3 regions of the Modicisalibacter sp. genome follow, and region 3 is predicted to be linked to each of the others. Evidence: predicted binding sites of a transcription regulator. Region 3 holds the regulator's gene; each other region holds the start of a gene.

What was found. Region 3 encodes sigma-54, which starts transcription at its own class of promoters, with help from an activator protein. Its sites were predicted from a motif close to TGGCACNNNNNTTGCTNT; they were not measured.
Region 1: the regulator sigma-54 is predicted to act here: its motif matches at 2,547-2,564, upstream of ACTCB7_RS05230 (DUF3305 domain-containing protein).
Region 2: the regulator sigma-54 is predicted to act here: its motif matches at 5,959-5,976, upstream of hmpA (NO-inducible flavohemoprotein).

Annotation. Positions count from the first base shown of each region.
Region 1 is NZ_JBSREH010000014.1:54,762-62,184, reverse strand. It holds gene ACTCB7_RS05240 (4Fe-4S binding protein) at 1-1,260, opposite strand, end outside; gene ACTCB7_RS05235 (DUF3306 domain-containing protein) at 1,450-2,037, opposite strand; gene ACTCB7_RS05230 (DUF3305 domain-containing protein) at 2,042-2,467, opposite strand; gene ACTCB7_RS05225 (formate dehydrogenase accessory sulfurtransferase FdhD) at 2,839-3,729, shown strand; gene ACTCB7_RS05220 (helix-turn-helix transcriptional regulator) at 3,722-4,642, shown strand; gene acuI (acrylyl-CoA reductase (NADPH)) at 4,664-5,644, opposite strand; gene acuR (acrylate utilization transcriptional regulator AcuR) at 5,696-6,328, opposite strand; gene ACTCB7_RS05205 (LysR family transcriptional regulator) at 6,399-7,286, opposite strand.
Region 2 is NZ_JBSREH010000020.1:1,249-8,671, reverse strand. It holds gene ACTCB7_RS07085 (RNA-binding domain-containing protein) at 1-202, shown strand, start outside; gene ACTCB7_RS07080 (type III restriction-modification system endonuclease) at 291-3,338, shown strand; gene ACTCB7_RS07075 (restriction endonuclease) at 3,448-4,374, shown strand; gene ACTCB7_RS07070 (tellurite resistance/C4-dicarboxylate transporter family protein) at 4,384-5,439, opposite strand; gene hmpA (NO-inducible flavohemoprotein) at 6,028-7,212, shown strand; gene ACTCB7_RS07060 (NnrS family protein) at 7,226-7,423, shown strand, end outside.
Region 3 is NZ_JBSREH010000041.1:84,317-91,739, reverse strand. It holds gene ACTCB7_RS12535 (KdsC family phosphatase) at 1-154, shown strand, start outside; gene lptC (LPS export ABC transporter periplasmic protein LptC) at 159-743, shown strand; gene lptA (lipopolysaccharide transport periplasmic protein LptA) at 743-1,258, shown strand; gene lptB (LPS export ABC transporter ATP-binding protein) at 1,281-2,006, shown strand; gene ACTCB7_RS12515 (RNA polymerase factor sigma-54) at 2,131-3,540, shown strand; gene hpf (ribosome hibernation-promoting factor, HPF/YfiA family) at 3,667-3,975, shown strand; gene ptsN (PTS IIA-like nitrogen regulatory protein PtsN) at 3,987-4,475, shown strand; gene rapZ (RNase adapter RapZ) at 4,516-5,406, shown strand; gene ACTCB7_RS12495 (HPr family phosphocarrier protein) at 5,393-5,662, shown strand; gene mgtE (magnesium transporter) at 5,756-7,111, shown strand; gene pmbA (metalloprotease PmbA) at 7,206-7,423, opposite strand, start outside.

The DNA.
Region 1 (7,423 bases), on a different contig from region 3:
GATGGCCAGGGTGCCGAAGGGCGCGCCCTCGGGCATGGGCACTCGTGCCACGGCGGGCGTGCCGTGGTCGGCGAGGAAGTCGAGGACGGCGTTGAGCGCCTCGCGCTTGGCGGTGGGGCGCTCGCCCTCCAGGCGGCCGGCCAGCGGCGTCAGGATCGGCAGGGCATCGCGGGCGTCGGTGTCGCCGTCGGCGATCAGGGTCAGGCGGCGCGTGTCGTGGCCCAGCGCCTCGAGCATGATGCGGGCCTGGGCATACTGGTCGCGGACCAGTCGCGCCAGCGACGGCGGCAGGCCGTCGCGCAGCACCACCCGCACCTCCCCGGCGCCGCGGGCGATAGCACCCAGCCAGTGGTCGAGCCCGGCGGCGCCGATCTCCTCGAGGGGGATGTCGAGCACATGGCCCGCGGCCGTATCGGTTTCGGCGCCATGGGTTTCCTGGTCGAGGAAACGCACCACCGCCGTCTCGCCGCCCTCGGCGTGATAGGTCGCCAGCAGGCGGGCGATGTAGGCGTCCAGGCTCTCGGGGGCGGGCAGGGCGTAACGGATGGCGCCGGTGGGGCACACGCTGGTGCAGCTGCCCGCGCCGTGACAGCGGAACGGGTCGATGACGATCTCCTGCTTGAGGCTCGAGATCGCATCGGCCGGGCACACCTCGAGACAGCGGGTGCAGCCGGTCTGGCCGCGGCCGGCATGGGCGCAGAGGTCGCTGTCGATCTGGAAGTAGCGCGGCTTCTCGAAGTCGCCGACGCACTCGCGCAGCGCCGCCAGGGCATCCGCCAGGGGCATGTCCGTGCCGGCGCGCGTCCCGACACGATAGTAGCCGGGTGGCGGCAGGTCGTGTCCCAGCAGCGGCGGGGTGCCCAGGTCGAGCACGGCGTCGAAATGATCGCGGCCGATGGTCGCCCGGGCCAGCGACTCCCCGCCGTCGCGGGCGGTCAGGTGGAAGGCGCCCAGGTGGCCCTCCAGCTGCGGTGCGGCGCAGGCGACGGCATGGGCGCCGGGAATGTCGGCGACCGTGTTCTGTGCCGCGTGGCGGGTCGCGACCAGGGTGAGGCTGGCGAGTTCGCTGTCGGCGAGCGCCCGGGCGGCCGGGCCGATCGCCTCGGCCGGGCCGACGAGGGCCACGTGACCGTGGCTGGTGTAGCTCACGGTGGCGGGGGCCAGGTTGCGCGGCCAGGACACCTGTTGCAGGGCGGCCTCGCGGGCGGCGGCATTGCGGGCGTCGTCGTTCAGCGCCCGCGTATCGATGAACTGGGGCATGTCACCTCATCAGCGTGTCGGTCTTGCCACGGTCTTGTGCCTGCCACACGGGTGGCGGCGGCCCGATCTGCGTCGGGTCCGGTTATCTGGCGTTTTCCATTGCAGGCGGGGTTCCCATTCCCGCTGCAAACGAAGGGGGGACCGGGCAAGATATGGGAGTGTTTCGGGCCCGCCGGTCGTGCGTGTGGGTCAAGTTGACTCACTCGGATGCCGGACTGGGTCATTTGGTGTCTTTTCGTCACCGTCGGCAGGCGCGGCAGTTTCCCCGTCCGCGGGAGCGCGGGCATCGGTGTCGTCGGGGGACCCGGCCGGGGTCGTGTCGGCGTCGGGTGTCTCCGCGGCCGTTTCGGGGGTGGCGGGGACCGCCTGTGGCTCGGCCTGCTCGGCATCGCGGCGCAGCCACTGGCGGATGCGTTCTCCGGCTTCCGGCGCCAGGCTCTTCAGGGTCGTGTAGTCGTCGTCGTAGTCGTTGAGGCCGTCGCGCACGTTGTAGTTGCCGACCTTGAACAGGCGCCGCAGCGCGCGTCGCTTGAGCAGGTCGCCGACGCCGGGCAGCAGGAAGGCGCGGAAGTCGTCGCCGGCGCCGAGCGTGTCGGGGTCGGGCAGCTGCTCGTCCAGTGGACGCTGCGGGTCGTAGCCGGGAATCAGCGCGGCGGCACCGGTCGGGGCGGCGTCGGTTTCCTCGGTTGTCACGTCCGGCGTTGTTTCATCGGTCGGGGCGGGGTGTTCCTCGCCCTGGCTGCGCTTGCGCTGCGACCAGCGGTTCATGAAGCTCATGGCGTCACTCCTGACGCGCGCGGCCGGCACCCGCGCGCTTCTTCTTGCGTCCGGCATCGATGCGTTCGCCGTGGCGTGCCAGGTAGGCCTCGATCCAGGCATGAATCGCCGGCGGCATGGGGGCGTCGAGGACCTGCGTCTCGCCGTCCATCCAGTTGGCGGCGACCTCCTGGCTGGCGGTGACCTCGCGCGGTGTCAGGGTGTCGTCGCCGGCCTCGCAGCGCACGAACAGCCGCGGCTGACGGGACTCGAGGTTGAAGCGATAGGCCGTGCGCTCGGTGAGGAACAGCGTCAGCGGCAGCACATGCGGGCCGCGGTCGTGACAGCCCAGGGCGGTGATGTGCCAGGACCGGGACGTGAAGCCCTTGATCTCGCGGGTCCGGCAGGTCAGCTCGAGGCTGACGTGTCGCAGGTTGTCGTCGGTCGCCATGGGGGTGCTGGCCTCCTGGTTGCGGGGATCCTGTGCTGTCGGGGCTGGCGGGTTGCCGTGCGCCAACGTGCCGCAATTGCTTGCAAGCGCCGTGCCTGACGGTGCGGGAAACCCGTCGGAGCGGGCCTGTCCGGTCAGGGTAATCGTCGTTGTCCCCGGCAAGGGCGCCGGGGACAGGTCGAAGAGGGGGTCCTACGCCATGGATGGCGTAGGTAGCGCCCATGGAGGGGTCCACAGCGCCCCCTCGTAGACCTGTCGGCGGATCAGCCCTTGGCGGCACTAACCGCGAGGGCTCTGCCTGCCCGGGGATTTTGCTTGCGCAGGTCGGTGGCGCTTTGAGTATCCTGTCGGCAAACCGAAAGGAGCAACGCATGGCCACTATCGTGTTGAGCCGGGCGCGCAGGCCGACCACGGTCGAGATCACCGTGACCGATGAGTACGGCGAGCCGCGTCGCCAGGCGATCGCCGCCGAGCGGGCGCTGACCGTGTACCTGAATCGCCGCGAGATCGTCACCCTGATGACGCTGGGGGCCGAGCCGGAAGCGCTGGTGCTGGGCTACCTGCGCAATCAGGGGCTGCTGACCCGCGCCGAGGACGTCGAGGTGCTGCAGGTGGACTGGGACGTGGAGGCCGCGGCGGTGGTCACCCGGGCGCTGCCCGAGGATCTCGATGACCGGCTGGCACAGCGCACGGTGACCACCGGCTGCGGGCAGGGCACGGTGTTCGGGCGCCTGCTGGACGCCACCGACCTGAACCCGTTGCCGCGCACGCCGCTGTCACAGTCGGTGCTGTATCGCCTGCTCGAGAACCTCAAGGCGTTCAACGAGACCTACCGCAATGCAGGGGCCGTGCACGGCTGCGCGCTGTGCCGTCAGGATCGCGTGCTGGGCTTCGTCGAGGACGTGGGGCGGCACAACGCGGTGGACACCCTCGCCGGCCGGCAGTGGCTGGCGGCGCTGGGCGAGGGCCCGGCCGAGGACGCCGAGCTGGGCGAGGCGGACATCTTCTACACCACCGGGCGGCTGACCTCCGAGATGGTGCTCAAGGTGGCGCAGATGGGCATCAGCGTGCTGGTGTCGCGCTCGGGGATGACCCAGAAGGGCGTCGAGCTGGCGCGGCGCTTCGGCGTGCTGCTGGTGGCACGGGCCAAGGGGCGCCACTTCCAGGTCGTCGACGACCTGGCGCGGCTGCACCTCGACGCCATGCCGGCGCCGCGCCCGGGGGATCGTTCGCCACGTCGTGCAAGGGGCTCCGATGAGTGAGACCGCCGCCTCGCCGTTTCTGACCGTGCATCAGGTCGCCGAACTGCTGCACCTCAACGAGAAGAAGATCTACCAGCTGGCCAGCGAGGGCGCCATTCCCTCCACCAAGGTCACCGGCAAGTGGCTGTTTCCCCGGCGGCTGGTGGAGCAGTGGATCCTGGAGTCCTGCCACCACGGCGTGCTGGCGGATCGTCTGATGATCACCGGCAGCGACGACCCGCTGCTGGCGGCGCTGATCATGCGCCTCAACCAGCGCCAGCAGGCCCAGGCCTTCTACGGCTACAGCGTGACCGGTACCCAGCTGGGGCTGTCGCTGCTCTCCCAGGGGCGTGCCGATGCCTGCGGCATCCACTGGGGGCGCGCCGAGGAGAGCGAGCTGCGGCATCCGGCGCTGGTGCGCAGCCACAGCGGCTACCGCAACTGGGTGCTGGTGCGTCTGTTCCGGCGCAGCCAGGGGTTGATCATCCGTGCCGAGGACCGGCATCAGCCGCGCGACCCCTCGGGGCTGTTCGGCGCCGGCCGGCGCTGGGTGGTGCGCCAGGAGGGCGCCGGCGGGCAGCGTTTCCTGAAGGAGTGGCTGGCCGGCCATCAGCTGCGCCCCGAGCAGCTCAACACCCAGGCCATCGCCTACAGCGAGCGCGAGGCCGCGTCGCTGATCGCCCGCCACGAGGCCGACATCGGCCCGGGGACGCTGTCGGCGGCCAACGAGTTCGGCCTGGGCTTCATCCCCATCACCGAGGAGGCGTTCGACCTGGTGACGCCGCGCAACGTGTATTTCCGCTCCCTGCTGCAGCAGATGTTCGACTATCTGCATGACCCCGCCGGGCTGACCCTGGCCCAGTCGCTGGGCGGGTACGACCTGAGCGAGTGCGGCAAGCTGCTGTGGCGCGGCGACGACGTCCAGCACACCTGACCCCGGCCGTGGCGCGCCGGGTCAGTCCAGCGTCACCACCAGGCGGCCGCGCACGCGCCCGGCCAGCAGTTCGTCGGCCTGGGCAATGGCCTCGTCCAGGCCGATGGTGCGGGTGATGGCGTCCAGCGACTCGGCCGGCAGCAGCTCGCCGAGCCGGCGCCACGCCTCGATGCGCACCTCGCGCGGCTGCATCACGCTGTCGATGCCGGTCAGGGTCACCCCGCGCAGGATGAAGGGCGCCACCGTGGCGGGCAGGTCCATGCCCTGGGCGAGGCCACAGGCCGCCACCGCGCCGCCGTAGCGGGTGGCGGCCAGCACGTTGGCCAGGGTATGGCTGCCCACCGCGTCGATGGCGCCCGCCCAGCGCTCGCGGGCCAGCGGACGGCCGGGGTCGGACAGCGTGCGCCGGTCGATCAGCTCACTGGCGCCCAGCGACTTCAGGTACTCGGCCTCCTCGGGGCGACCGGTGGAGGCCACCACGGTATAGCCCAGCCGGTTCAGCAGCGTGATGGCGTAGCTGCCCACGCCGCCGCTGGCGCCGGTCACCAGGATCTCGCCGCTTTCCGGCGTCACGCCCTGGCGCTCGAGCGCCATGACCGAGAGCATCGCCGTGTAGCCGGCGGTGCCGATGGCCATGCACTGGCGGGCGTTGAAGGCGGCGGGGCGCGGGATCAGCCAGTCGCCGTTCAGCCGGGCCTTCTCGGCCAGCCCGCCCCAGTGCTTCTCGCCGACGCCCCAGCCGTTGAGGACCACCTCGTCGCCGGGGCGGTAGTCGGGGTGGCTCGACGTCTCGACGGTGCCCGCCAGGTCGATGCCCGGCACCATCGGGAACTCGCGCACCACCGGCCCCTTGCCGGTGATCGCCAGGGCGTCCTTGTAGTTGAGGGTGCTGCATTCGACCCGCACGGTCACGTCGCCGTCGGGCAGGCGGGCCTCGTCCAGCGTCTCGAGCGTGGCCTGCTGGCCGTCGTCGGTCTTGTCGATCAGGATGGCCTTGAACATGGGGTTGTCTCCTTTTAGACCGGTCGTCTAGTCGGTGGCCTGAAAAAGCGCCTAGCGGGGCAGGCCCGCCAGGAAGTGGGTGACGAAGGCGTCCAGCGGCCAGGCATCGGCTTCGAGCCGGGCACGCATGACGGCGCCTTCCCAGCCGATCCAGAAGGCCTCGGCGAGCCGCGTGCAGTCCGCCCGGGGCGACAGCTCGCCGGCGTCCTGCGCCTCCCGCAGGCAGCGGGCCAGCCGCTGCTGCCAGTCCGCGAGGGTATCGCGCAGCCACTGGCGGTAGTCGTCCGACAGCCCGCCGACCTCCTGACCGAGATTGCCCACCAGGCAGCCGCGGCGGAAGTCGTGGCGCGCCATGCCGGCCCGGGCGTCGGCGACGAAGGCCTCGATGCGGCGCAGCGGCGTCAGCTCGGGATTGGTCAGGTGGCGGTCGAGCTTGCGGGCGAAGTACTGGCCGTAGTGTTCCATGACCGCCCGGCCGAAGGCCTCCTTGCTGGAAAAGTAGTAGTAGAAGGAGCCCTTGGGCACGCCGACGCGCTTCAAGATGCCGTCGATGCCGGAGACCGCGAAGCCCTGTTCGGTGAGCACCTCGGTGCCGCTGCGGATCAGCGCGGCCCGGGTATCGGGATCATCGCGGGGCGTTCTGGGCGGCCGCCCGCGGCGGGGCGGAGATGCGGTTCGAGTCATGTCTGGAATATAGACCGGTCGTCTAGTTCGGGTCAATTCAATGCCGCGCCGGCGATGCCCTGGCATGCCGTCACATCGTCTCTTCCACCAGGGCGATCAGGTTGGCCAGCGCCGGCGAGTCGTTGCCGGTTCGCCAGGCGAACCACAGCGGCATGTCGCAGTCGTCGAGCTCGGGCAGGCGCAGAAAGCGAATGCCGGGCATCGGGTGCGCGCTGCTGGAGGCGGGGACGACGGCGATACCCAGCCCCGCGGCGACCAGGCTGAGGATGGCGATGTTGTCGGCGCCGTACTGCACCACTCGGGGATGGAAATCGAGCCGCCGGAAGTGGGCGAGCATGCGGTCGTAGTAGACCGGCGATGCCTGGCGAAAGCCCCAGACGAAATCGGCATCGCGCAGTTCGGCGAGCGTGGCCGGTGGCGAGACCGCCCAGCGGGAGGCGTCGGGCACCGCGAGAATCAGGTGGTCGCGGTGCAGCAGGCGGGTTTCCAGGCCCGGCTGGTCGGCGCCGTCGAGATAGAGAATCCCGGCGTCGAGCTGCTCCTCGCGCAGCCGGTCGAGCTGCGGTCCGGACAGCAGCGGGAAGACCTCGAAGGCGACGTTCGGATAGCGCTGGCGATAACCGGCGAGCAGCCGTGCCACCTGCGGTACCCACAAGTGGGTCACCGTCACCCCCAGGCTGACCTTGCCGACCACACCCTGGCCCAGCGCCGAGAGCCGCGACTTGATGCGATCGTGGTGGTCGAGCAGTTCCCGGGCTTCCTCGACCAGGGCGCGACCGGCCACGGTCAGCTGCATGCCCCGTGCGTGGCGGTGAAACAGCCGTGTGTCCAGCGACTCCTCGAGCAGACGAATCTGGCGCGTCAACGCCGGCTGGGCGATATGCACCCGACGGCTGGCCGCCGATACCGAGCCCGTCTCGACCACGGCGAGGAAGTGGCGAAGCTGACGAAGTTCCATGGCGGGACTCTTGCTGACAGTCATGCCGAATTGCGATGGCTGGTATCCATTATAACTATTTTTTCGATGGCCTGGCGGCGCCCATAGTGGAATGACAAGCCACAACAACCTCGCCGTGAGCGAGGGGGACACATCGA
Region 2 (7,423 bases), on a different contig from region 3:
CCGCTCGGATATCAACGCGCTGTTGCTGGACAAGCTGAGTGATGCCCTTACATACAAACAAAAATACAATAAAATCAGCAATTTGCTGACAAAGCTCCGGCGCCAGGGCGTCATCGTCAACAAGGGCTCTGACACGGCTCCCCGCTGGCGTCTTGCAGAGACCGTGCAAGGTGATCAGCAGAGACGTGCAGAGAGAAAATGACGTTATTTTTTGAAAATCAAAGGTTTATATTTCCCTGCGGTTGCTTTCTTGCAGAGAGCGTGCAGAGAGAAGGTCACAGAGGGTTGCTATGAAGCTCAAGTTCAAGACCCAGGAATACCAGACGCGGGCCGTCGAGGCACTGGCGGACTGCTTTGCCGGCCAGCCCTTCAGTAGTGGTATCCGCTATCGCATCGATCCGGGCGAGGCAGCCCCCCTGGCGCAGCCGCTGCAGCGTGACCTCTACGCCTCGCCAGACCCCGACGACGCCGGCTTCAAGAACGCCGCGCTGGAGCTGACGGAGCTGGATCTGCTGAACAATATCCGGACCGTGCAGCGCCGCCAGAACCTGCCGCTCTCCGACGGCCTGAAGAAGGATGACAAGACCGGCTGCCCCTACAACCTGGACGTGGAGATGGAGACCGGCACCGGCAAGACCTACGTCTATCTGAAGAGCATGTTCGAGCTGAAGCAGCGCTACGGCTGGAGCAAGTTCATCGTGGTGGTGCCCAGCATTGCCATCCGCGAGGGGGTCTACAAGTCGCTGCAGATCACCGCCGACCATTTCCTGGAGAGCTACGGGGAGAAGGCGCGCTTCTTCATCTACAACTCGAAGCAGCTGCACAACCTGGAAAGCTTCTCCTCGGATGCCGGCATCAGCGTGATGGTCATCAACGTGCAGGCCTTCAACTCCCGTGGTGCCGACAACCGCCGCATCTACGATGAGCTGGACGATTTCCAGTCGCGCCGCCCCATCGACGTCATCAAGGCCAACCGGCCGATCCTGTTCCTCGATGAGCCGCAGAAGATGGAAGGGGGCAAGACGCTCAGCTCACTGAGCGAGTTCAACCCGCTGTTCATCGTGCGCTATTCGGCGACCCACAAGACGACCTACAACAAGATTCACCGCCTGGATGCCCTGGACGCCTACAACCAGAAGCTGGTGAAGAAGATCTCGGTGCATGGTGTCACCACCAAGGGCCTCACCGGCACCGATGCCTACCTCTACCTGGAAAATATCGAGACAGCCAGGAACAAGCCCCCGGTGGCCTGGATCGAGTACGAAGTGAAGTCGGCCGGCGGCGTGAAGCGCAAGCGCCGCAAGCTCGGCAAGGGCGACAACCTGTATGAGCTCTCGGATGGGCTGGATCAGTACAAGGGGTTCGTCGTCTCGGAGATCGACGCGCGGGTCGATCAGCTCAGCTTCACCAACGGTGTCGAGCTCACTGCCGGGGAGGTGACCGTCGATGTCACCGAGCAGGCGCTGCGCCGGATCCAGATTCGCGAGGCGGTCAAGGCGCACTTCAAGAAGGAACAGCGGCTGTTCTCCCAGGGGGTCAAGGTGCTCACGCTGTTCTTCATCGACGAGGTGGCCAAGTACCGCCAGTACGATGAGGGTGGTGAGGTGCTGGGCGAATACGCCCGGATCTTCGAGGAAGAGTACAACCACCAGCTCAACCAGGTGCTGACCCTGGAAGACAGCGCGTACAACCGTTACCTGAAGGGCATCGACGTCTCGGACACTCACAACGGCTACTTCTCCATCGACAAGAAGTCCAAGCGCCTCGTCGACCCCAAGACCAAGGCACGCTCGACCGAGACGGACGATGTCGATGCCTACGATCTGATCCTGAAGGACAAGGAGCGCCTGCTTTCCTTCGAGGAGCCCACGCGCTTCATCTTCTCCCACTCCGCCCTGCGGGAGGGCTGGGACAACCCCAACGTGTTCGTCATCTGCACGCTGAAGCACAGCGACAACACCATCTCCCGGCGCCAGGAGGTGGGGCGCGGCCTGCGCCTGGCGGTCAACCAGCTCGGCGAGCGCATGGACGACCCGCTGACGGTGCACGACATCAACGAGCTGACGGTGGTTGCCAGCGAGAGCTACAAGGACTTTGTCACCGCCTTGCAGCGCGACATCAGCAACGAGCTCTCCGAGCGTCCGCGGGTCGCCGACGAGGCCTACTTCACCGGCAAGCTCCTTGTGTCGGATGAGGGGGAAGTAGAGGTCACGCCCGCCATGGCCAAGGAGATCTACCGTTACCTGCTCAAGAACGACTACACGGATAGCGCCGACCACATCACCGAGGCTTACCACCAGGCCAAGGAGGACGGCACCCTTGCCGAGCTGCCGGAGACGCTGCAGCCCCATGCACAGCAGGTCTTCCAGCTGATCGACAGCGTCTTCAGCAACGCCCAGCTGCCGCACATTGATGACGGCCGCAAGGCCAAGCGGAACCCGCTCAACGACAACTTCCACAAGAAGGAATTTCAGGAGCTCTGGGAGCGCATCAACCGCAAGGCGGCGTACTCGGTCAGCTTCGATTCCAATGAGCTGATCGAGAAATGCGTGGGCTACCTGGATCTGAAGCTCAGCGTTAAGCGCCTGGAATACCAGGTGGAACGTGGCACCCAGAAGGCGGAAGCCAGCTACCAGGACCTGACCAGCGGGCAGGCCTTCACCGTCAACGAGAGCGAGCGGGTCAAGCATGACGGCTCGCTGCATTCGGCGGTCCAGTACGATCTGATCGGCCGTCTGGCCGAGGCCACACAGCTGACGCGGCGTACCATCGCGGCGATTCTCTCCAAGATCCAGCCCAGAACCTTCAAGCAGTATCAGATGAATCCCGAGGACTTCATGGCCCAGGCCGCCAGGCTGATCAACGAGCAGAAGGCCACCATGGTGGTTAAGCACATCAGCTACGACCCCATCAACGAGCAGCACAGCCAGGAAATCTTCACCATCGAGAAGTCGGAGAACCAGCTGGATCGGGCCTACAAGGCCAAGCGCCATGTCTTCGACTACGTGGTGACAGACTCCAGGATCGAACGGGACTTCGTCGAAGAACTCGATACCGGCAAGGAAGTGGTCGTCTACGCCAAGCTGCCGAAAAGCTTCTTCATCCCGACCCCGGTGGGCAACTACAACCCCGACTGGGCCATCGCTTTCAACGAGAATGCCGTCAAGCACGTCTACTTCGTGGCCGAGACCAAGGGCAGCATGTCATCGCTGGAGCTGCGTGAAATCGAGCAGGCCAAGATCAAGTGTGCCACGGCGTTCTTCGACACCATCGCCACGGCGAAGGTGAAGTACGATGTGGTGGATTCCTACGACAAGCTGATGGACCTGGTGCGTTGAGGAAGGAGCAATGCCAGGCCTCTGGTGGCCTGGCGCCATACTGCAATCAAGAAAGGACAGTGCTGTGCCCAGAGTGATATTGGTGAGAAGCCCGCTTGAGCTGACGAGAATGGACCAGGTGGGTTATGGCTGGTCGCAAATGAACTTCTCGGAGCACTCGTCTGCAGAGTCCCTGATGGCATCTTTCCATGACCGGGGAATCGAGATCGGCAGGAAGGGCAATCAGATTCGGCGCTTCTTCAATATTTGCGCCGATGACCTGATAGTGGTCCCGGTGGCTCGCGCCATACTGCTTGCCCGAGCCACCGGGGAGAAGAGCTTTGCGCAGGATATCGCCTACGGGGAAAATCGGGTCGGAGTGAGGTTTTTACGCGGAGAGGACGGTACGGTCAAGCGTATCCCTCGTGACGATCTTTCTACCGCCCTTGAAACGCGTCTGAAAATACGCATAGCCGTCGCATCGCTGGATGAGTTTTCGGATGAGCTGGAAACGCTCTATGCCCGTCTCGAAGCTGGTGGCTTCAGCGATATAAGCGGGCAGCATGAGGCCGAAAACGGCGAAGCAGTCGAGGCCTTCAAGAAGTCGCTCCTGAAGCGCATACAGCAGGGCAGCACTTTCCTTTCCGGGGGTGGAAATGGGCTGGAAATGCTGGTGATGGAGCTTTTGAAACTAGAAGGGTATGACGTTCATCGACCCAGCAAGCGTCACTATGAAGGTATTGCCGATGCCGACATCGAAGCTTACCGAAAGGATCGGTTCAACCCCTCGAAGCTCCTTATCCAGGTAAAGCATCACAAGGGAGTGACGGACGATCATGGTGTTCGCCAGCTTGCGGCAATCGATGAGGATGATGCCCAGCGCTGGCTGATCACGACAGCCATTGTCGACGAGGGTGTCGAGGCCTTGGCCGAGAAGGATGGCATTCAGATCATGGATGGCGATGATTTTGCAGACTGGCTCTTCGAGCATTGCCAGCACCTGTCTGTTGCGACACGAAGCCGGCTGGGGCTTTCCGATGCCCCTGTGTTGCTTTAAGAGCGTCGTTCAGTCGTTCGACGGGCTGCCCTGGGCACGCTGATTTCTGCGTGCCGTCAGCATGCCGATGGCCGTGCCGATCCACACGGCGAGCGCGGCCCAGAGGGAAAGATGGGGCAGCACGAGCAGCGCCGGCATCGCCAGCGCCTCGCCCAGGCGCGCGGTGGCGGCGGTGTACATGGCGATCGGGAAGACGATGCTCCAGTACTGGGGGTCGTAACGCAGGGGATGGCGCGCGATCAGGTAGCGCCAGGCCGACAGGCCCAGCAGCAGCGGGATCCACCAGGTGGCCGATGCCCACATGAACAGCGTGATGCCCCTGATGAACGGCAGAAAGTCGCTCAACGACGGCACGTGGGGCAGGGTGAGCATGAGCCCGGCGCCCGACAGGGTGGCGATGGCCATGGCGCCCATGTTGATCCAGTAGGGGGGCGAGAGCAGCGTCACGTCGAGGGCCACGAAGGTCAGGCGGTAGAAGATGATGGGGATGATCACCAGATAGAGCATGCAGCCGACCAGGAACAGGCACAGGGCGGCCAGCAGGGCGAGTGTTCGCCACGCCTCCGGCCACTCGATCAGCGTGCACAGGATGGCCAGCGAGTGGGTCGCCACGGACGCGAGCAGCCAGGAACCGTTGATGCCGTTGCGCAGGCTGGGCTTTCTGGGGTGCACGATGACGGCGATGAAGAACCAGTACATCACGACCAGCCATGACAGCATGCCGAGGCCGAGAAGCATGTCGGCCATGGGGGGCGAGTGGGCGATGAGCTGCATCTGGGCGCCGAGGATGCAGGTGCCGGGAATCAGGGTGAAAAATCCCGGGCCCCGCGAATGCGAGTGCATGTCGGCGACCAGGCGATGAGGATGCCGAATGATGCGGACGAGAAGCAGGCCGAAAAGCACCAGATAGGCCGCAACATTGATGTAGAAAAAGGCCCGCGCTATCGCCTCGATCTGCAGAAGATGCGCCGCGATCGAGAGCGCGCCGGTGGCCATGGCGACGGCAAAGTAGCCGGGAAAGAAGTCGGCGGCGGCGCGATCGATTCGTATGGCGGGTCTTGTCATGTCGGTGAGATCTCTGCGGAATTGCGAAAGCTGCCGGTGGCGTCGACGCCACCGTTAACCCCGCCGAACAGGGGCCGGTCTGGGGTGGTCAAGCCTGCTCCATCGGCGCTGCTGATTCGCCACGTAGACAGCGATTGCTCGCGCCGAGGTGGTGCCTTGTCGCGTGAATAGGCCGGGTGGACGGGGCAGCCGAACACCGGTGCCCAGGGCACGATCTCCCGGTCGCCCCGTTCGAGAGCCGGCACGAACCAGTCTGGCGTTATGCACTGCTGCCGATTGGCGTGAATTGCCTGGTGATACTGGCGAACGCCGTGCGGGTCAAGGTCCGGCCAAGGGGGTGTCATCCTGACAGAAGTGTCAATAAGACAGCAAAAAGACTGTCATCTTGACCGTCCCGGCACGGAGGCATCGCCGCGAAATCGCCGGCAGGTCCCAAGGGCATTGTTGAATGGTTTATAAATCAGTTAGTTGGAGGCGTTTCGCGACAAAGTGCCGCATCCGGGCGACCGTTTTGAAGGCGGGCACATGGGTTGCTACACCTGTAATCAGGCTCATGCCTGACCAATCGAAACATCAAAGGGGTTCAACATGTTGACGGACCAGCAGGAAAGCCTGATCGAGGCAACCGCTCCCGTGGTGGCCGAGCATCTCGACGCGATCACGAAACGTTTTTATCCGCTGATGTTCGAGCGTTACCCGGAGGTCGTTCCGCTGTTCAATCAGACCCACCAGGCCGACGGCGGCCAGCCCCGGGTGCTGGCCAGCGCGGTGCTGGCCTACGTGCAGATGCGCAAGGAACCGGACAAGGCCCGCGAGGTGCTGGCCACGGTGGTCAGCAAGCACGTCTCGCTGGGGATTCAGCCCGACCAGTACCCGATCGTCGGCGAATGCCTGATGGCGGCCATCGGCGAGGTGCTGGGCGATGCCGTGACCCCCGAGATCGCCGATGCCTGGGGCGCGCTCTATCAGGAGCTGGCCGACCTGCTGATCGATCTGGAGGCGGAAGCCTACCATGAGTTCGCCGCGCGTCCCGGCGGCTGGCAGGGCACGCGCACCTTCCGCATCGCCGAGACGCGTCAGGAGAGCCGGGTCATCCGCTCCTTCGTGCTCGAGCCGGTCGACGGCGGGCCGGTGGCGGATTTCGAGCCGGGGCAGTTCATCGGCGTCAAGCTGAGCATCGACGGCGAGCCCGTCTATCGTCACTACAGCCTGTCCGGCACGCCCAACGGCAAGACTTACCGGATCTCGATCAAGCGCGAGACGGGCGGCCGGGTCAGCGAGTACTTCCATGACCGCCTGGCCGTCGGCGACACGCTGGAGCTGCTGCAGCCCTCGGGGCAGCTGACGCTCGACGAGGCCTCGACGCCGGTGATGCTGATCAGCGGCGGGGTGGGGCAGACGCCGATGCTGCCCATGGCCTGCCGGGCGCTGGAGCAGGGGCGCCGGGTGGTCTACCTGCACGCCGCCCAGGAGCGCGCCCACCACGCCTTCGCCGACGAGCTGGCGGCCCTGGCCCGCGAGCATGCCGACCACCTGACCTCGGTGACGCTCTACGAGCGGGGCCGCGAGGACGACGACAGGGCCGACCACATCGGCCGCGTCAATCGCGAGCTGCTGGCGCGTTATCTGCCCGAGGGCGAACCGGAGTGCTACTTCGTGGGGCCGCAGGGCTTCATGACCGCCGTCGATCACGCCCTGGACAGCCTGGGCGTGCCCGGCGAGCGGCGCCACTACGAACACTTCGGCCCCTCGCGGCCGCTGCAGGCCGGCTGACCGGGAGCGCCCGATGCACGACTCGTCTGTCCTGGCGCGCCGCATGCCGCTGTGGCGGCTGGCGTTTCGTCCCTTCTTCCTGCTCGCCGCGGCCTTCGGCCTGCTGGCGATGCTGGTGTGGGGCGGGGTGTGGAACGGTCACGTATGGCTCGCCCCCTACGGCGGCCTGATGTGGTGGCACCCGCACGAGATGCTGTTCGGCTTTGCCGCG
Region 3 (7,423 bases):
GCCCAACGCGCCGGACTACATTCGCCGCCACGCCGACTGGGTCACCGCTCGCTCCGGCGGGAACGGCGCGGTGCGCGAGATCTGCGACGGCCTGCTCGAGCTTCAGGGGCACTGGGCCTCGGTGCTCGATACCTATCTCCACGGGCAGGGCTGACGCCATGACCCTGTCGCGCCGGCGCCTTTCCACCCTGCTGCTGGGCCTGCTACTGCTCGGCCTGGGCGGCGTGCTGACGCTCATCGACCAACGCGACGTGGGCCTGCCCGGCCCGGTTCCGACGGGCGAGACCGGGGAACCGGACTACTATCTGGAAAACGCCCGCCTCACTCGCTTCGACGCCACGGGCCGAGCCTATCAGTACCTGACCACGCCGCGCATCGAGCACACCCCCGGGGACGACGTCACCCGCCTGGAGACCCCGCGGGCCCGCCTGGACGACAAGCAGGGTCGCACCTGGCTTGCCACCGCCGACAAGGGTAGGCTGGAGGCTGGCGGCAACCCGCTGGTACTCATCGGCCATGCCAGGCTCCGGGCGCCGGAAGAAGGCTGGCAGGCAACCAGTGATGTGCTCCATTACGATGCCGATACCTACCACGCCTGGAGCGACAGTCGCGCCACGCTGCGCCAGTATCGCCAACGGGTCAGCGGCGATCGGCTCGACGCCTGGATCGACACCGGCCGCATGCGCCTGAACGGCGACGTTCAAGGCTTTCATCCGCCGATCAGCCCACAGGGAGGAACCTGATGCGCCCCTATCTTGCCGGCCTCGGCCTGACCGCACTGGCCTTGTTCGCCCCCGGCGTCTCGGCCCTGGAGAGCGATGCCCGCCAGCCCATCAACGTGGCGGCGGACCGCCTTGACCTCGATGACCGTGCCGGTACCGCCGTCTACACCGGCGACGTCAACCTGACCCAGGGCAGCATGGTGCTCGAGGCCGAACGCGTCGAGATCGCGCGCAACGACCAGGGCGAGGTGACCCGGGTCACCGCCACCGGCGACACGCAGCGCGCCTATCTGGAACAGCGCCCGGCCCCCGACGACCAACTGGTGAAGGGCTGGGGCGACACCGTCATCTATCATGCCGCCGAACGCCGGGTCGAACTGATCGGCAACGCCGAGCTTCACCAGGCCCGCGACACCTTCAACGGCGCCTATGTCGAGTACTATCTCGACAGCCGCAAGGTCCAGGCCCGCTCCAAGGCGCAGGGCAGCGACGGCCAGCGGGTCCGCATGACCCTGACCCCCAAGTCGTCGCCGTGAACCCGCCGTCCTGAGGATGACCATGAAGACCCTTGTCGCCCGCCATCTCGCCAAGAGCTACAAGAACCGCCGCGTGGTCCAGGACATCAGCCTGACCATCGGCCAGGGCAGCATCGTCGGCCTGCTCGGCCCCAACGGGGCGGGCAAGACCACCTCGTTCTACATGATCGTCGGTCTGGTGCGCGCCGACGCCGGCGAGGTGACCATCGACGATCTGGACCTGAGCCGCGCCCCCATGCACCAGCGCGCCCGCGCCGGGATCGGCTACCTGCCCCAGGAGGCCTCGATCTTCCGCAAGCTCTCGGTGGCCGACAACATCATGGCCATCCTCGAGACTCGCCGGGATCTCGACAAGGCGGGGCGCAGGAAACTCCTCGAGCAACTGCTCGAGGAGTTCCATATCGATCACATTCGCGACAACACGGGCATGAGCCTGTCCGGCGGCGAGCGCCGCCGCGTGGAAATCGCTCGCTCGCTGGCCACCGAACCGGCCTTCATCCTGCTCGATGAACCCTTTGCCGGCGTCGACCCCATCTCGGTGGGCGAGATAAAGAGCATCATCCGCCAGCTGCGCGACCGCGGCATCGGCATCCTCATCACCGACCACAACGTCCGCGAGACGCTGGACATCTGCGACAAGGCCTACATCGTCGGCGACGGCCAGATCATCGCCGAAGGTAGCGCCGAGGCGATCCTGGCCAGCGAGAAGGTACGCGAAGTCTACCTGGGCCACGAATTCCGGCTCTGACCCTCCTTCCGACGAAACCCTCGACCGTTACGGCGCTTCGTGGCACGGTTATTGCTTAACTACTTGCAAGCCGTGAGGGGGCGGGATACGGTATCCCCGAATCCGTCAGCGAAGTAGGCACGTCATGGCTATGAAACCCACGTTGCAGCTCCGGGTCGGCACGCAGCTGACCATGACGCCCCAGCTGCAGCAGGCCATCCAGTTGCTGCAGCTGTCGACGCTGGACCTCCGCCAGGAAATTCAGCAGGCGCTCGAGTCCAACCCCATGCTCGAGATGGAGGAGGAGTTCGGCGAGACCGCCGTCAGCGATGCGGCCGAGGACGACTGGAACCAGGACATCCCGGATGAGCTGGCCGTCGACAGCGACTGGTCCGACACCTATCAGGACATGGCTTCCGGCAGTCGCAGCGACGAGGGGCCGGATCTCGAACGCAATGCCGCCGGGGAAAGCCTTCAGGACCACCTCACCTGGCAGCTCGCCATGGCCGACCTGAACGAGCGCGAACGCATCATCGCCGAAACCCTGATCGACGCCGTCGACGCCGACGGCTACCTGGCCGCCCCCCTAGACAGTCTCGTCGACGGGCTGCGCGCCCAGGGCCTCGAGGGGCTGCGCGCCCCAGAGGTGGAAGCGGTACTGATGCGCCTTCAGCAGTTCGAGCCCACCGGCGCCCTGGCCCGCGACCTGCGCGAATGCCTGCTTTTACAGCTCGGCGTCCTGCCCGACGACACGCCCCTGCTCCCTCAGGCCCGGCGACTGGTGCGGCAGTTCCTCGAGGCCCTGGCCGGCGACGACCGCAAGCTGCTCAAGCGCCGGCTGCGGCTCGATGACGACCAGCTCGACAGCGTGATCGCGCTGATCCGTACCCTCGATCCGCGTCCCGGCCAGGCCTTCGACGCCACCGGCAACGACTACGTGATTCCCGATCTGGTGGCACGCCACTCGCACGAAGGCTGGCGCATCGAGCTCAACCCCGAAGCCCTGCCCCGCCTGCGCATCCAGCCCGACTATGCCGCCCTGATTCGCCGCGCCGACAAGAGCGACGACAACACTTTCATGAAGCAGCACCTGCAGGAGGCGCGCTGGCTGATCAAGAGCCTCTCCAGCCGCAACGACACCCTGCTCAAGGTCGGGCGCGAGATCATGACCCGGCAACTGGACTTCCTCGACCACGGCGAGGAATCCATGAAGCCCCTGATCCTGGCCGACATCGCACAGGCGGTGGAAATGCACGAATCCACCATCTCGCGGGTGACCACCCAGAAGTTCATCCACACGCCACGCGGCGTCTTCGAGCTCAAGTACTTCTTCTCGAGCCATGTCGGCGGCGAGGGCGATGCGCATTCCAGCACCGCGATCCGCGCCCGGCTCAAGAAGCTGATCGGCGAGGAACCGCCCCGCAAGCCGCTCTCCGACAGCAAGCTGGTCGACCTGCTCGCCGCGGACGGCATCAAGGTGGCTCGCCGCACCGTCGCCAAGTATCGCGAGGCCATGGGGATCCCTTCCTCCAGCGAGCGCAAGCGACTAGCCTGAAGGGGCGCAGAAGCGTCCTGATCGACAGGGTCCGAACCATCTTCACGTCGGCCCTCTCACAGGGGTTTGCTAAGCTGCAAAAAGGGTTACAATCGAGCCACCACTCGCCGGAACAGGAGCGTGTCCATGCAAGCGAATATCACCGGCCATCATGTCGAACTGACAGATGCATTGCGTGACTACGTCAACGAGAAACTGACGCGTCTCGAGCGTCATTACGACAACATCACGACCGTTCAGGTAACCCTCTCGGTCGAGAAGGAACGCCACCAGGCTGCCTGCACCCTTCACGCCGCCGGTGCCGACTTGCATGCCGAAGCCGAGAATGGCGACATGTACGCCGCCATCGACGCTCTGGCCGACAAGCTCGATCGCCAGCTCGTCAAGCACAAGGAAAAGGCCCAGGCCCGCGCGCAAGGCGCCGGGGCCCGCTGACTCCGCCCATCATGACACTGGAAGCCATCCTGCCCCCCGAGCGCACGCTCTTCGCGGTGCCCGGGGGGAGCAAGAAGCGCGTGCTGGAATTCTTCAGCACCTTCATCGCGCAGAACACGCCGAGCCTGGACAGCCAGGAAGTCTTCAGCCGCCTGATCGGCCGCGAGCGGCTGGGCAGCACCGGGATCGGCAACGGCGTGGCGATCCCCCATGCGCGCAACCCTCACTGCAAGGCGCCGATCGCCGGCTTCCTCAAGCTGCAGGAACCCATCGACTTCGATGCCGTCGACGGCGAGCCGGTCGACCTGATCTTCGTGCTGCTGGTGCCCGAGGAAGCGGACGACACTCACCTCGCCCTGCTGGGCCAGGTGGCCGGCATCATGAACGACGCCGACATCCGCAGCCGTCTGCGTCACAGCGAAAGTCAGCGCGAGCTCTACGAGACCCTGCTCGACGCCATTCGCCGCCAGGAAGGCACATCCGGCGAGACGCTCGGCTAGTCGCGCTTCTCGTTCCACCGCCACCAGGAGAGCCGCCGCGATGCAGCTCGTGATCATCAGCGGTCGTTCCGGGTCCGGCAAGTCGATCGCCCTCCAGGCCCTCGAGGACCTGGGCTTCTATGCCATCGACAACCTGCCGGCCATGCTCCTCGACCCCCTGATCGATGAACTCCGACAGGACGACACCCGCCGCTCCAATATTGCCGTGAGCATCGATGCCCGCAACGTGCCCACCGCCCTCGAACGCTTTCCCGGGCTGCTGGAAACGCTGCGCGCCCGCGGCCTCGACTGCCAGGTGGTCTACCTGACCTCCGAGGACAAGATCCTGCTCGAGCGCTACTCGGCCACGCGGCGGCGCCACCCGCTGACCCGGGACAGCGAGATGACCCTCGCGGAAGCCGTCGAATCCGAGGAACAGGCACTGTCGGGCATCCGCGACCTCGCCGACCTCGTCATCGACACCTCGCAGCTGTCGGTGCACGAGCTGCGCGGGCGCATCGCCGAGCAGGTCGCCCATCACCGCAGCGGCCAGCTGACCCTGACCTTCGAGTCCTTCGGCTTCAAGCGCGGCGTGCCGCTCGACGCCGATATCGTCTTCGATGCCCGCTGCCTGCCCAACCCCTACTGGGACCCGCGGCTGCGCCAGTTCAACGGCCGCGACCCGGAAATCGTCGACTTCCTCGAAGGCTACCCGGAAGTCACCGCCATGCATGACGACATCCGCGCCTGGCTGGAGCGCTGGCTGCCGGCCTACCAAGCCAGCAACCGCAGCTACCTGACCGTGGCCGTCGGCTGCACCGGCGGCCAGCACCGCTCGGTCTATCTCACCGAGCGCCTCGCCGCAGTCTTCGCCGAACACTATCAGGTGCGGCTACGCCATCGGGAGCTGGGCATCAACACCGCCGTGGGGGCGTCCCGTGCCGAGCCGTGAACTGACCCTGACCAACAAGCGCGGCCTGCACGCCCGCGCCGCCACCAAGCTCGTCCAGTGCTGTCAGGGCTACGAAGCGCGGATCATCGTCCATCATCAGACCCGCTGCGGCGATGCCGCCAACATCATGTCGCTGCTGATGCTCGCCGCCCCCTGCGGCACCTGCCTGACCATCGAGGCGGAAGGCCCCCAGGCCGAGGAAGCCCTGGACGCCCTCCAGGCGCTCTTCGAGGCACGCTTCGACGAGGAGCAATGAACCGACGTCGTCGATACGCCGGGGCTGCCTGCCCCCGTTAAGGCAATGCTAAGATGGCGCCTGCCTGCCCACCCGGTCGAGGACGACAGACGCATGAGCCAGAATCCCGAACGCTTGCAGCCCCGCCTGGAACGACTCAACGAGGCACTGGAAAGCGGCGCCCTCGACCAGGCCCGGCGCATGCTCAATCGCGGCCTGGCGCCCGTCGATGTGGCCCACCTGCTGGAATCCACCCCGCCGCGAGAGCGCGAGGTCCTCTGGGAACTGGTCGACCCGGAACTGCAGGGCGAGGTGCTGCAGTATCTCAACGACGACCTACAGACCCTGTTCCTCAACCGGATGAACGCCCAGCAGCTGGTCTCGGCCACCGAGGGGCTGGACGTCGACGACCTGGCCGACCTGCTGCAGCGGCTGCCCAACACCGTCACGCTCGAGGTGCTGGCCTCGATGGAGGCGCAGGAACGCCAGCGTCTCGAGACGGTGCTCGCCTACCCGGAGGACACCGCCGGCGGGCTGATGAACACCGATGCGGTGACCATCCGCCCGGACATCACCCTCGACGTCGTGCTGCGCTACCTGCGCCGCCACGAGCGCCTGCCCGACACCACCGACAGCCTGCTGGTGGTCACCCGCGGCGACAAGCTGATCGGCAGCCTGCCGATCGAGCGCCTGCTGGTCTCGGATACCACCATGCTGGTCCGCGAACTGATGGATACCGAAGGCGTCAGCATTCCCGCCATGACGCCCGACACCGAGGTCGCCAAGCTGTTCGAGAAGTTCGACCTGGTCTCGGCGCCGGTGGTCGGCACCGACGGTCACCTGCTGGGGCGAATCACCATCGACGACGTGGTCGACGTGATCCGCGAGGATGCCGAGCACCAGGTGATGAGCATGGCCGGCCTGGACGAGGAGGAGGACACCTTCGCGCCCGCCTGGCGCACCAGCCGCCGGCGCGCGGTGTGGCTGGGCATCAACCTGCTCACCGCCTTCCTGGCCGCGGCGGTGATCGGCCTGTTCGAAGGCACCATCCAGCGCATCACCGCCCTGGCGGTGCTGATGCCGATCGTCGCCAGCATGGGCGGCATCGCCGGTTCGCAGACGCTGACCGTGCTGATCCGCGGCATCGCCCTCGGCCATGTCGGCGGCGGCAACGTCAAGTGGCTGCTCAACCGCGAACTGGTGGTGGGCCTGCTCAACGGCCTGCTGTGGGCGCTGGTCATCGCCGCCATCGCGGTGCTGTGGTTCGGCGATCCGGCCCTGGGCGGCATCATCGCGGCGGCGATCGTCATCAACCTGCTGATCGCCGCCCTGGTCGGCACCCTGCTGCCGGTGGTGCTCAAGAAGCTCAACATCGACCCGGCCCTGTCGGGCAGCGTGATTCTCACCACGGTGACCGACGTGGTGGGGTTCATGGCCTTCCTGGGCCTGGCGACGCTGTTCTATCTCTGAGCCACGAGCCACGAGCCACGAGCCACGAGCCACGAGCCACGAGCCACGAGCCACGAGCCGGCAGCATGATGCCCCTGCCCGTGGCCCGGGCCGCTCAGTCGCCGGCCACGGTCATGCCGTCGATCAGCCAGCTGCCGGTATGCACGCTGCCCCGGGTGTCGATATCGTCCCCGAGCGCCCGCAGGTTGGCGAACATGTCGCGCAGGTTGCCGGCGATGGTGAACTCCTCGACCGGGTGACGAATCTCGCCATCCTCGACCCAGAAGCCCGCCGCACCGCGCGAGTAGTCACCGGTGACCCCGTTGACGCCCT